DNA from 2 places in the Marinomonas sp. TI.3.20 genome. Region 1 is predicted to be linked to the other one. Evidence: predicted binding sites of a transcription regulator. Region 1 holds the regulator's gene; the other holds the start of a gene.
What was found. The regulator FNR, encoded in region 1, switches genes on or off when oxygen is low (the NO sensors DNR and NnrR bind a similar motif). The targets are predictions, from matches to a motif close to TTGATNTANATCAA.
Positions count from the first base shown of each region.

Region 2: a site for FNR is predicted at 5,462-5,475, ahead of V6259_RS04665 (OmpW family outer membrane protein). Genes of this name have one in related genera too.

Region 1 covers NZ_JBAKAS010000006.1:165,545-172,979, forward strand. The annotation lists gene V6259_RS08625 (RecQ family ATP-dependent DNA helicase) at 1-1,447, shown strand, start outside; gene V6259_RS08630 (SprT family zinc-dependent metalloprotease) at 1,437-1,964, shown strand; gene ttcA (tRNA 2-thiocytidine(32) synthetase TtcA) at 2,058-2,894, shown strand; gene V6259_RS08640 (YfaZ family outer membrane protein) at 2,906-3,472, shown strand; gene V6259_RS08645 (adenine phosphoribosyltransferase) at 3,559-4,101, opposite strand; gene fnr (fumarate/nitrate reduction transcriptional regulator Fnr) at 4,121-4,888, opposite strand; gene hemN (oxygen-independent coproporphyrinogen III oxidase) at 4,913-6,283, opposite strand; gene V6259_RS08660 (alpha/beta family hydrolase) at 6,497-7,108, shown strand; gene tusA (sulfurtransferase TusA) at 7,160-7,387, shown strand.
Region 2 covers NZ_JBAKAS010000003.1:96,740-104,174, forward strand. The annotation lists gene modA (molybdate ABC transporter substrate-binding protein) at 1-131, shown strand, start outside; gene modB (molybdate ABC transporter permease subunit) at 144-839, shown strand; gene modC (molybdenum ABC transporter ATP-binding protein) at 841-1,920, shown strand; gene V6259_RS04645 (MarR family winged helix-turn-helix transcriptional regulator) at 2,136-2,588, shown strand; gene V6259_RS04650 (HD domain-containing protein) at 2,603-3,241, opposite strand; gene V6259_RS04655 (nucleoside recognition domain-containing protein) at 3,394-4,332, shown strand; gene V6259_RS04660 (MFS transporter) at 4,318-4,575, opposite strand; gene V6259_RS04665 (OmpW family outer membrane protein) at 4,781-5,392, opposite strand; gene V6259_RS04670 (carboxylate/amino acid/amine transporter) at 5,703-6,584, shown strand; gene V6259_RS04675 (YccT family protein) at 6,672-7,406, opposite strand.

The DNA.
Region 1 (7,435 bases):
TTTACTTTTTCTGTCTCCTGAAAAATTGGTTCAACCTTCTGTTATTAGTTTTCTACATGGAATGTCTATTTCATTGTTTGCTATTGATGAAGCTCATTGTATTACTCAATGGGGAGGCTCATTTAGGCCAGAATACAGTCAATTAGGTCAGTTAAGAGAAGCCTTTCCAAAGGTTCCAATCATAGCGCTAACAGGCACTGTCGATGAGTTGACGATAAAGACGATTCAATCATCCTTGCAGATGAACGATGCGTTGGTGTTGAAGGGAAGTTTTGATCGGAAAAATATCGAAATTCAGATCGCACAAAAAAGAAAAGCCAAACTACAGATATTGTTTTTTTTGCATAATGAAATGGCTGGCCAAAGTGGGATCATTTATTGTCGCTCACGAAAAAAAACAGAGGAGTTATCCTCTTGGTTAAACACCTTGGGATTACCGAGTCTTGCTTATCATGCGGCCATGAGTGACAGTGATAGACAGACAAATCATAAGCGGTTTTTAACTGAGTCCGGTTTGATTATGGTAGCGACTACCGCTTATGGAATGGGCATAGATATTGCTCACATTCGTTTTGTTATCCATGTTGACTTACCAGACAGCCCCGAGTCCTATTTTCAAGAAATAGGCCGCGCAGGGCGAGATAATCAGCCCGCTAAAGCGCTGCTTTTATATGGCCTTCAAGACATGTTAAAAGCCCAGCAACTTAACGCTTTTCAAAATCAGTCAGGCGATGAAAGAAAACCCAAGTTAAATGCCTTTTTCAAAGTCATTGAAAGTCGTGGCTGTCGTCGTCAGAATTTACTTGCTCACTTTGGGGAAGCCTCAGAAGCCTGTGGAAATTGCGATCGCTGTCTCGCGCCAACATCTGAGCAAAATGTCACGATAGCAAGTCAAAAGTTACTTTCCTTGGTTTACCATACAAAAGGCATTCAGCCATTTTCAGTGCTCATTCAAGTTTTATTGGGCAAGAGAACAAAAAGTGTATTGGCCATGCAAGGCGAGCGACTTGCTTTGTTTGGTAAAGGAAAGGAGCTTAACGAGGCTCAGTGGAAATCTGTCATTCGCCATTTAATTGCCTTTGATTACATTGAACTTAATCAAGCAGTGACATTTTGCATTCATTTAAAAGAAAAGTCTCGTGGCATACTAAAGTCTCAAATACAGGTTTTACTTGCTCAAGAAAGGTATTACCCCACACTTGATAATGAAAGCGCCATCAAGGAGACCGCGACTTGGCACCAACTTATGAGCTGGAAATTGACTCAAAAAAATAGCGTGTTGAGCGATGGACAATTAAGGAAAGTGTATCAACATAAGCCTACCACTATTGCGTCATTAAGCCGTCTAACAGGATTGTCGAAAGAAATTATCGCACCATTTAGCGAATCGCTTATCTCCCTGTTAAGTCGTGTTGAGGAAGTGCAGGAGAAAGATTGTGTCGGCTAACAAATCGTATTCTCTTCAGTCCCATGATTTAGCGTCATCCATTCAACAGGTTCAATCTCAAGTGTCTCATTGTATGAAAAAAGCGACGCTTTTTTTTGGGAAGCACTTTGATCATCCTACTTCGAACTTTAAGCAGAAAGGGAAGGCGGCAGGCACTGCTCACTTACATAAAAATGAATTGAGGTTTAATTATTTTATGTATCAGCAAGATGAGAGCTTGTTTATCGAGACAGTAGTCCCTCATGAAGTTGCCCATATTATTGTGTATCAAATTTACGGTAATAAGGTAAGGCCCCATGGTAAAGAATGGCAGGCCGTTATGAAGAAAATTTATCACCTTGAACCTAATAGAACACACAACTTTGACATCCCTCTGCCTAAGCAATCGTACACCTATCAATGTCAATGTCAGCAGCACGTATTCACCATACGAAGGCACAATAACGCACAAAAGGGCACTCAATATATCTGTAAGCTTTGTCGTTCATCGCTTTCTTTTTTAGCGCAGCATTCTTAATAAGCGAATCGTTAAGAGAGAGTGCTCATTTTTTGATGCGGGTTCGCGGTCAGTATAGTAAGATAGCCGCATTTCGTTTACAGCGTGTGTATCATGGATCTAACTAACAAACCTAAAGAAAAACTGGAGCTTAATAAACTCCACAAACGGTTACGACGACTCACTGGCCAAGCAATTGCCGACTTCAATATGATTGAAGAGGGTGATAAAGTGATGGTGTGTTTATCAGGAGGGAAGGATTCTTATACAATGCTTGAAATCCTTCGTAACCTGCAAGCTAGCGCTCCAATTAGTTTTGAAATTGTAGCGGTTAATTTAGATCAGAAACAACCCGGATTTCCTGAACATATATTGCCTGCGTATTTAGAAGAGCAGGGTGTCGATTTTCATATTTTAGAACGTGATACTTACAGTATTGTTAAAGAAATCGTTCCAGAAGGGAAAACCACGTGTGGCTTATGTTCACGTTTAAGAAGGGGCTCTCTTTATGGTTTCGCAGAAGAAATTGGAGCTACCAAAATAGCACTTGGTCACCATAGAGATGACATATTAGAAACGCTTTTTTTAAACATGTTTTTTGGTGGTAAGTTGAAGTCTATGCCACCTAAGCTATTAAGCGATGATGGCAAGCATGTCGTTATTCGCCCTCTAGCTTACTGCAAAGAGAAAGATATTGAGGCGTTTTCTATCGCTAAATCGTATCCGATTATTCCTTGTAACTTATGTGGTTCCCAAAAGAATCTTCAAAGACAAGTAGTAAAGGATATGCTTCAGCAGTGGGATAGAGATTATCCAGGTAGGACGGATATTATGTTTACTGCTATGCAGAATGTCGTTCCTTCGCATCTTGCTGATAACGAATTATTTAATTTTAAAGATTTAAAGCAATCTGAAGATGCTTTTAACAAGTTAAACATTGTATCAATATAGGATTAGTGCAAATGAATCTAACAAATAAAGCCTTACTGCTTACCGCAGGTATTTTGAGTTCATCCATGGTTTTTGCTTCTACTGCGGGTGTAAGTTTGACTAATGATTTAGTGAAAGCGGACGTTGCTATTGATGCCGGCCCTTTTTCTATTAGTGGTGGTGGTACTCATGATGCTGATAATGAAACTTCTTCAGCTTATGTTGGTATCAATATTCAAGATTCAGACACGAGTGGCCCTTTGCAAATTGGGTTGGGTGTTCGCATCTATGCTCTTGATAACAATATGCAAGGGAAAAATGATGAGATTGCCGTTGCTACGGCATTGGGTGGCTGGTACCGCTACACATTCCCTATGGCAAACCGTTTAAGTTTTTACGCTTCTGGTTACTATGCGCCAACGGTGTTGTCTGTATCACGATTGGATCACATGTACACATATGATGTCCGTGGCGAATACATGACCACACAAAATACCCGAGCTTATATTGGTTACGGCAGTACTGTGTCGGTTTATACAAATGGCGAGCGTCGCGAAACAAGTGATGGCCTAAGTATCGGTGCTTCTGTTGCTTTCTAAGTGAGTAGTTTGATATAAAAAAGGTGGCCATCTTGGCCACCTTTTTTATTAACTAAATTTTATCTTGTATAAGGGCTAATTAGCCTTTATTCACCGGAAAAAGCGCATAAGCTAAAAATAGATAGATCGTTATCCTGTAGTTTCTGGCTGCCACCAAGGTCGGGTAAATCAATAATAGCGGCAACTTCTTTAATATTCGCACCTTGACTGGTCAGTAACGCAACCGCTGCAAGCAATGTTCCACCGGTAGCAATTAAGTCATCAAACAATAACACTTGATCACCTGCTTTTACCGAATTTTCTTGAATCTCAAGCTCAGCAGAGCCGTACTCCAAATCATAGGATTGTGAAATGGTCTTGCCAGGCAATTTGCCTTTCTTACGGATCAAGATCAATGGTTTTTGTAATTCATAAGCCAAGACAGCCGCGATTAAAAAGCCACGCGCATCAATGCAGGCAATATGAGTAATATCGCTGCCAATATAACGGTGCACGTAGGCATCAACTACCATCCGCATACCTTTAGGATCACTAAAAATTGGGGTGATGTCGCGAAAGCTGATACCGGCTTTAGGCCAGTCTTCAACGGTACGAATTAATGACTTGACGTAAAAATCATCGTAAAGCATAGGATAAAAGAGCCTTTTTCTATTTGTTCAAATCGGCGAGTCTAGCACAATCATCCGCTATCCCCACTAACTTTTGTATTTCCGCAAGATCAGTAATGGTTATCTCTTTACCATCCACTTCAATCAGCTTGTTCTTTTGAAAGCGGGTTATCACACGGCTAACGGTTTCAACGGCAAGGCCCAAATAATTGCCAACTTCTCCACGGGACATTGCTAAACGAAAAGAAATAGCAGAATAACCGCGTTTTTTGAAACGACTAGAAAGGTTCAAAAGGAATGAAGCGACTTTTTCATCTGCATTCTTTTTACCTAGTAAAACCATCATTTGTTGGTCTTCACTGATTTTTCGGCTCATTATTCTAAAAAGCTGATGCCTTAAAGAGGGGATTTGTGCGGTTAAGTTTTCTAGGTGGCTAAATGGAATTTCACAGACTGTGGTTGTTTCTAACGCTTTGGCGGTAATAGGGTAAGTATCGTTATCAATGCCACTCAAACCAACCAGCTCACTCGGACAATAAAAGCCTGTGATTTGCTCTTCACCTGAAGAGGTAATATTGAATGTTTTGAGCGTTCCTGTTCGAACGGCAAAGACAGAGTCAAAGGTTTGACCTTGATGAAAGAGAATTTCCCCTTTCTTTAATGGACGCTTCCTTTCAATAATTTGATCCAATCTGTTTATATCTTCATCAGCTAATGCGATGGGTAAACACAATGCACTTAAGCTGCAATTCTGGCATTGAGATGTTAGCTTACTGGTGAACCTTGATTGGGCGTGTACGATTGACATAAAGATCTCCCTGACTTCGATTTATTAGATTACCCTAGAGTACTTTACTGCGCTGCCTAGATACTTATCAAATACCATGCAAACACAGCGAATTAGCAAGCGTCCACGCTCTGTTACTCTAATGATAGTATGTTCTTCAATCTGTTCAATTTCAACAATACCATCTTCTTCTAACGCTCTTAATTGCTGTATTTCATCATGAAAATAGTTGTTGAAGTGGATAGCGTGTTTTTGTTCAATGGTTCTACTATCGAGTTCAAATTGGCTAATTAATGCCATAATGGTGTGATGACGAATTAGATCATCTTCATTGCTAATATACCCTTTCATAATGGCCAATTGACCATTTTCGATGCTGTTTTGATAAAGCGATAAATCCGTATGATTTTGGATGTATACACCTTTCAGATGACTAATCGCGGACACGCCAAAGGCGATGAGATCGGTTTCAGCGTGGGTAGTATACCCTTGGAAATTTCTTTGCAATTCACCTTTTTCTTGCGCTATTTTTAAGCTATCAGTAGGTTTTGCAAAATGATCCATTCCAATATATTCATAGCCAGCTTGGGTTAATAATTCTATAGACAGTTTCAATAAATTCAATTTACCTTCTGGTGAAGGGAGATCACTGTCTAATATTCGACGCTGAGCTCTGAAGCGTTCAGGTAAATGTGCGTAGTTGAAAACTGAAATACGATCAGGGTTCAGTTCGATGACTTTTTCTAGCGTACTCTTAAAACCGTAAATAGTTTGTTTAGGAAGTCCATATATAAGGTCAAAGTTAACGGATAAGACCCCTAGGTCTCGAGCGTCATTGAGTAAATCTCGAACCATTTCTACAGGTTGTACTCGGTGTATTGCTTTTTGTACTTCATTGTCGAAGTCTTGCACTCCAATACTGATGCGATTAATGCCATTTTCGACTAGTAGTTTCATTTTGGAATGGCTGATTTCTCTTGGGTCTATTTCAATGCTGTAATCTTGGCTGCCATCTTGAACTAAGTTGAAATGATGGTTTATGGCAGAAAATAAGTGTTTCAACTGTTCGTCGGACAAAAAGGTAGGAGTGCCTCCACCAAAGTGAAGTTGAGTCACTGGACGATTTTTATCAAGCATTAGGCTTCTTAAACGCATTTCTTCTTCAAGTAACTCAACGTACTCGGCGCCTTTATCGTATTGTTTTGTGACGACCTTATTGCAAGCGCAGTAGTAACAAAGATGCGCACAAAACGGAATATGAAAATACAAGCTAATAGGAGCATGGCTTGGTGATAGCATTTTATCAATCAAGGCTATTTTACTAATGTTAGCATCAAACTGTGGGGCGGTTGGATAAGAGGTATAACGAGGCCCAGATAAATTGTATTTGGTAATGAGAGGTTGATCCCAAATCATGATTTCTTCCTATTAAAATTTCTAATACGAAGTTTACTCTGAGACTTACAGCCGCCTCATGATATAAGTCAACGTTTTTGATAGCGTAAGGGATGCTTCTCCCATATATTAAGAATTTCGGCACTGCAATCTCTTTAGTATATTTACTTCTAAGGTCTTGATGATTCTGCTTAAATACCATTCTTTAATTAACCGTTAATGCTAGGTTGTTTTATGACGAGTTCCCTTGTTTCAAAAATACCTATTTATCTTGCACATGGTGCAGGAGCGGGTCATCAGTCGAGTGGTTTTTTAAAGGTTTTCAGTGAAATGACCCTTGATAAGCATGGTAGATCTGTCGTCCCTGTTACCTTTAAATATATGACAGAACAGGAATCTAGTGGTAAAAAACGTCCACCGCCTCGCTTCAAAACGTTAGTACCTGAATTCATTGAAGCCATAAAATTTGAAGAATCCGTCATTGTGGCGGGTAAATCCATGGGGGGAAGAGTCGCGACTCAGCTTTCTCATCAAGAAAATGTTCGTGCAATAATTTGTTTTGGGTTTCCTTTTTACCCATCAGGAAAACCTGAAAAGCATAGGCTGTCCTTTTTGGAAGGCGTTGTGGCTCCCTGTTTGATCATACAAGGCACGAGAGACTCACTGGGAAAGCCTGATTGGGTAAACAATCAAACTCTAAATGAGCACATTGAGGTGCATTGGATTGAGGGTGCGGATCATGATTTTAAAACTTTAAAAAAACAAAATTTAAAGACGGAAGATGTGATTGAAAATATTTCAAATGTAGTGGAAGACTGGCTTCAGCGTCATGGGTTAGCGAGTTAATTCTGATTGATTTATAATGATTATAATTATTCATTCAAAGGTGTTTTAGCCATGAGTCACCAACTAGAGTTAGATACAGCTGGGCTGTTGTGCCCAGAACCTGTCATGATGCTGCATGTGGAAATACGAAAAATGGCATCGAAAGAGGTGCTTAAGGTTATTGCGACAGATCCATCAACGGCAAGAGACATTCCTAAATTTTGCAATTTTTTAGGCCATTCTCTAGTCGATCAGACTCAAGAAAATGGCTTTTTCTATTACTGGATTCAAAAAAAATAAAGTAAAAAAAGCCCCATCTCTCAACATAGAAAGATAGGGCTTTCGTTT
Region 2 (7,435 bases), on a different contig from region 1:
TTAAGCAGTCTGCTGTGGTCATAAAAAAATCAAAGCAAAAGAAAATGGCTACTGCTTTTCTAGCATTTTTAATGCGCCCTGATATTCAGAAAAAAATTGCCAGCTTTGGCTACCAAACATCCATTAAATAAGGCTTTTCCTATATGTCACTGAGCCCTGGAGACATAACGGCAATTTGGTTAACACTCAAGCTGTCTGCTTTAGTAACCTGCTTGTTACTCATTATCAGCACACCCATTGCTTGGTGGTTAGCAAGAACCCAGTCTTGGTTAAAAGCGCCTATTAATGCCATTGTTGCCATGCCCTTAGTATTACCACCAACAGTGCTAGGGTTTTACTTACTCATTTTTTTAGGCCCTGACGGAACGTTAGGCTCACTGCTTAATGAATTAGGCATGTCCCCTTTACCTTTTAGCTTTAAAGGACTTGTTGTCGCCTCAATGATTTACTCTTTGCCTTTTGTCGTGCAGCCCATTCAAAATTCGTTTGCCGCCATGGGCAATCGTCCTCTAGAAGTGGCGGCCACACTACGTGCTTCGCCATGGAATAGGTTTGTTTATGTGGCTTTACCACTGGCTAAACCTGGCTATCTAAGCGCGGCAATACTAGGGTTTGCTCACACTGTAGGAGAGTTCGGTGTGGTATTAATGATAGGGGGGAATATTCAAGGTGAAACGCGCGTGTTATCGGTACAAATATACGATCATGTTGAAGCGCTGGAATATGGCCAGGCTCATTTTCTTTCTTTAATTATGGTCGCCTTTGCTTTCTGTGTCTTAGCGCTGCTTTATGCTTTGCAAAAACGCGGAAAAAATACCGTCATCGAAAGTGCTTTCTAAAATGACTGATTTAAAAATACGCTTAACCAAAAACAACACAGCTCATTTTTCTTTAAATACCGACTTACGTCTACCAAACCACGGCGTAACCGCCATTTTTGGCCGTTCAGGATCGGGGAAAACAACACTATTACGCTGCATTGCTGGACTAGAAAAAAGTGAGTTTGGTGAAGTCAGCCTCAATGGGGATGTTTGGCAAAATACAATGACTTGGCTGCCTCCTCATAAAAGGCCGATTGGTTATGTTTTTCAAGAAGCCAGTTTATTCTCTCACTTAAGCGCAAAAGAAAACCTAGAATTTGCGATAAAAAGAGCCAATACAAAACAAACCATTATTGACTATGAAGAAATAGTCACTTTAATGGGGATAAAACCATTACTAGCAAAATACCCTAATCAATTATCCGGTGGCGAACGACAACGCATTGCCATTGCGCGCGCATTATTAATTCAACCCAAAGTATTACTCATGGATGAACCGCTTTCAGCGCTTGATGAAAGTCTAAAACAAGACATACTTCCTTATTTAGAAGCGCTCTGTCGGCGCGTTCAAATCCCTATTTTATACATCAGCCACTCTATTGACGAAATTATTCGCCTCGCTGATTACCTTGTCATCCTAGATAACGGAAAAGTGATAGATCAAGGCAGAACGCAAAAAATTCTTGGAAAATTACCCACACATCTTCTACAAAGCCAAGACGCTAGTGTGCTCATTTCAGGAACCATTACTGAGAAACACAAAGAATGGGGACTCTCTAAAGTGAGTTTTTCCCATCACCATATGATGATAAAGAGTAGTGAAGAGAAAATAGGCGATACGATGCGATTAAGAGTCAAATCTAGAGATGTCAGTATTTCGCTTTCAAACGAAGATAATTCGAGTATTTTAAATCGCTTAGCGGTAGTGATCGATGATCTAGTAAAAGACGACCAAGATCCCAGCATGATGATGGTGAGAATGTTAGCAGGAGATACACCAATTCTGGCAAATATCACGGCGTTATCCGCGGATAAACTTAACCTTAAAAAGGGACAAAATGTCATCGCTCAAATAAAGTCGGCTGCCGTTTTAAGATAATCTATATCTTTTTTGTTGCCTCCCCTCTTCAAAATTTCAGTTCTTTTGAAAACTCATTCTAACTAAATCAATAAAAGCAATTTCAAAACCTTATGAACTTTCTTTGGTACAAACAGTCTTTGTAAGATTAGTATTAAATTGAAAAAACCAAACACATTGATTAAGTCTACTTTTATTAATAAAGCTCACTTAATCGATATGAAAAGAATGAGATTATGCCTAACAACGAATCAGACTTACAGCTTACCCTTATCAATATCATTTATGGTTTAAAAACCTCTATGAAAGAAACCATGAGCCTAAAGGAGATTCCTTTGTCTCCTCTGTGCTTCATGATTCTTAAAGGCATTCATGAAAATGAAAAATGCACGGCTCATGCGCTTTCTGAAATGACACATAAAGACAAGGGACAAATGGCGCGTTTGATTAAAGAGCTAATGCTGCACAAGGTTATTTATAAAGAAGCCAATCCATTAGACAAGCGCAGTCAATATTTGCGTTTAACTGAGGAAGGTCTTCAGTATTATCTCGAATTGAAAGCCGCAGACAATATCGCTATTAACCAGATACTATCTGGCATTAGCGATAAGGAACTAGAGCGATTTTTGAAACTAGGCGAAAAAATGGTAAAAAATATTGCCACTTTGAACACTAAGCCAAAAGCCTGAATGCGATGGTTACATCATATTTCCTTTGCTAGCTGATGTAAAAAATCTCGCATCTTACTTTCACGAAGCTCCCCTTCTTTGCGAGCCGCTGCAGTATTCAGTGTCGCACTAATATGAAATAACTTTTTAAAGAAATGATCTATTGTAAACTCGACGTCATTTGGCTGGCGTTGAGTACAAAAAGGGTCCTCTAAAGCATATAAACTACGCCCTAACGCCCCGCTAACTTGCATACAACGCGCAATACCTATCGCACCTAATGCATCAAGACGATCCGCATCCTGCACTATTTTCGCTTCAAGCGTTTTAGGATCTATATTCGCACTAAAACTATGGGCACAAATAGCATGATGGATCGGCGCATAATATTGCTCAGGATAGCCAATTTCAGTTAAGAATTTGACCGCCTTATCGCCTGCCATAGACGATGCTTTGGCTCTATCTGGGTGGCTTTTTGGCAATGAAAAACAGTCATGTAGCCATGCGGCTGGTACCACTATTGCCAACTCAGCAGACTCATCTCTCGCCAATTGCTTCGCTACTTTTACAACCCGTTCAATATGATGAATATCGTGAGCCACATCCGCAATGCTTTCTTGCTCAATAAACAAGCGACATTGGTTTTCATATTTTATTAGCCAAGAATCCGTCATGAAACGCCCTCTTTACAGTTTCTATCGCGTATCATACAAGTATTCAAAAGCGGTTTTAATAACAAATTAACCAAAGCAAACCTTCTAATTACAATAATTTTTCTATACATTGCCGCTTACCTACCGTTTTGTACCAATCACTGGAGTATTTGGTGGATCAGTTTATTTCCCTCATTTTAGTATCGGGTAAAGCTGGGCTTAATATGGCTCTGTATATTTTAATGCCTATGATGGTCATCATGTTAGCAATCATGAAGCTGCTTGATGCTAAAGGCATTTTAAGCTGGGTATGCGATAAACTGGCGCCAATGTCACGTTTATTTGGCATTCCAGGACTCGGTGTTTTTGCAGCCCTTAAAATTACCTTTGTCAGTTTTGCCGCTCCCATTGCAACCCTCTCCTTAATGGATAAAAACGGTACTAACGAACGACATTTGGCAGCCACACTAGCCATGGTACTCGCCATGTCTCAAGCTAATGCTGCCTTTCCATTAGCGGCTGTAGGGTTAAATATCGGTGTATTAATCGGTACTTCTTTTATTGGTGGATTAGCCGCTTCATCTGTTACTTATTATCTGTTCACAAAAAATTGGTCCACTTCCGAAATAACAAATGAAGATGATGCTCCAACAGCAAGTTATGAGGGAAAAAAGAGTATTTTACAAATTCTGTCCGATGGCGGGCAAGAAGGCATGCGTCTCGCTCTCGGCATGGTTCCTATGTTAATTATTGCGATCTTTTTTGTTAACGTACTCAAAGCGTTGCATGTCATCGATTATTTAGCACCAATATTAGCTCCTGCCTTAAGTTTGATTCATTTACCCGAAGCCAGTGTTCTGCCACTAATAACCAAATTCATTGCTGGCGGCACCGCTTATGTTGGCATCACAATCGATCTTGTAAAACAGGGCGCTATTAGCGTAACTGAGCTAAACCGGATGGCTGGATTTGCCACAAACCCATTAGATGTTGCAGGTATTGCTATTTTCGCTGCGGCAGGAAAACGTATCAACAAGGTGATGCGCGTTGCAATATATGGCGGCTTAATTGGTATGTTTGTCCGTGGGGTTTTGCACTTAATTATCTTTTAAGGTATTAAACAACCGACGGCGACCATAATTATCACCTAATCGCCCTCCCATCGCTAAACAGACAGCAAAACTGACACCATAAACTGCAACCATCAGCTCTAATTCTATATGGCTAGCATTCAATGCTGAAGCAATTGAGCCTAATGCAACATTTACTATTGAAAAGTCGATCAATGGCAGAAGCTGTCCAGCCATTAAAATAGCCAGCCCTGCTGCGCTCAACGAAGCTCTTGTCTTATTCATAATTACCCTAGAATTAATGATTCTTTGATATCGTCATGGAAGGTTTTTTAGACTGTCATCAAAAAGTAGCTGTTTAACTATAAAAAACACTAATAATATCATCAAAGTTTAAGAGCTTATGAGTTCTACATAAGATTCTAGAAATAAAAAAGCCTTGATGCTGCGGCAACATCAAGGCTTTAAAAAAAGAACCTATACTAGGGTGTTAAAAAGTATAACCAACACCTACCATAACTGACACTGGATCAATTTCTGTATGAATTGTGCCCACTGCAGTTCGAACATCAGTATCAATGTCCATATACCAAACAGACGCATTCGCAAACCAGTTCTTAGCAATTTTTGCATCTACACCCGCTTGTGCAGCCCAACCTAAAGAATCATCAACGCTAACATTTGTGCCTGCTAAGGCACCCTTGCCTTTCTCGTCAAAGAAGAAAGTGTAGTTAACACCCGCTCCAACATAAGGGCGAATTTTACTGTCGGCTTTACCAAAATAATATTGCGCCATCAAAGAAGGTGGTAACTGAGAAACTTCTGCGACCTTGCCATAGCCTTTTGTAGAGACATCATGAGTAAATGGCGTCGCTAACAGCAATTCAACCCCCATATTGTCAGTCGCCATGTAAGTCAAGGTAGCTGCTAATTGGGTATCATTACTAATTTTTAACTCGTCACCATTCACCTTATCACTGCTTTCATTCGGCATAACAATAGCGGCACCGCCCCGCACGAAAAAATCGCCTGCATTATGAGCAAGAGCAACGGAAGAACAAAGTGCAGAAACAAGAGCAACAGGGATAAGTGCTTTCATCATCAGATTCCTTTTTTTAGTCAAATGAAATATCAATGACGAGCAAGGTACCAAGTCTGATGCAGTAAAATGTTAATCTAGATCAAGGTTTGCCTAGCGCAAGCCAACAAGCACGACACAACCCCAATCTATGTCAATAAAAGCACACAATTTTGAATGCACTCTGCATTTGATTTTCGGTCAATTTACTTTACGAACATTCAGTTAGTGAATTACTTGATTAGTAAACCATAGATTTTATTTTGGTAAACAGATTTACCCAAATGATCGAACTGGTTAGACTTAGCGCAACTTTTGTTTGGAATCAAATCTTATGCCAATACTTATTGCCGTCACCCTTCTATGGGCATTCTCATTCAGCTTAATTGGCGTTTATCTCGCTGGACAAGTTGACCCCTGGTTTTCGGTGCTAATGCGCGTAGCGCTCGCCACAATGGTTTTTTTACCGTTCTTGAAAATTCGTCAGATTGAGCCAAGAATTGCCTTTAAACTGATGATTTGTGGAGCCTTGCAACTCGGCATAATGTACGGATTTTACTACCAATCCTTCCTCTATTTATCGGTACCGGAAGTGCTTTTATTCACGGTTATGACACCAATATACGTTACATTACTGAATGGATTGTTAGACAAACGCTTCAATATTGGTTTTCTTTTTAGTGCTTTATTAGCCGTACTAGGTGCTATTGCCATTCGCTATCAAGGTATTAACGAAGGCTTTATTAAGGGCTTACTCATTGTACAAGGTGCGAACCTTTGTTTTGCTGCTGGTCAAGTGGGCTATAAACGTATCATGGCAAAAGAGCGCCCTGATATACCACAGCGAACAATATTTGGTTGGTTTTTCATCGGTGCTCTTATTGTTGTTATTCCTTGCTTCCTAGCCTTAGGCAACATAGATAAATTACCGACAACCCCATTGCAATGGGGTATTTTGACCTACCTTGGTATTATTGCTTCAGGTTTAGGGTACTTTGCTTGGAATAGAGGAGCGACGTTAGTCAACATAGGAACACTTGCTATTGCGAATAATTTATTGATTCCTGCTGGCATACTAGTGAACGTTCTCTTTTGGAATCGTGATGCCGACATACTTCGACTTGCGATCGGTGGTGGTATTATCCTATTAGCGCTTTGGGTAAATGATAAGTTCAATCAAAAACTGGCCAATAAATCAGAAGTTCAAACCGCTTAAGTAAAAAATAATAGACAAAAAAAACCTGCAAATTGCAGGTTTTTTTGTTTCTAAATTTGTCTTTCTGTTTTTAATCAATAAACAATATTATTGAACTAACCAAACTTGGAAGGCTTTACGTTCTACTGGTGTCGCTTTATTGAACCAGAAGGTCAGCATCTCAAATTGTGTATTTTTAGCTTTCGGCTGATGCGTGTTATCTACCATCCAAATACGGAAGTCTTTGCGAGTTGCTTCATCTGATTTATTAAACCAGAATTGTAACATCTGAAATTCATTGGCTTCAGTAACGGATTTTGGCGCAGGAGCAGGCGCATACGTTGCCGCAGAATTAGCCGCAGCGGCAACACCGACACCAGTGAAAGTTTTAATCTCTTCTAGATAATCACGAGTAGGTTGAAAGCCAGATTTAAAAGGCAAGATTCTCTCTTTGTAATCTACCTTACTGCCGTCTTTCGTATTAACAATGGTAAACGTCGGTTTATCAGCGTAATTAGACGCTTTTTCATCAGTGCGAATATACGGTGCTTTGAGCTCAAGATTCACATCTTTTTTCATATCTAAATCAATAATAATTGGTTCAGATTTAAACAAATCTAAATTACCACTATTACGAACACTCTGGTGGTAACGTACGACAATTTGATGATGCCCTGGCTTTAGATCAACTTTAAAATCTGAACCAAAATCTCCCCCATCTTTCAGGTCAACATACATGATTTCGTATGAAACAGGGACTTTAAATTCCGCAGCAACAGCATGGGTGGTGATAGCTCCAAGTAGAATTGAGCTAGCTAGAATAGTGGTGTTCTTAAAGCGCATAGTTGGCTCCCTAAAGGCACGGCTTATGT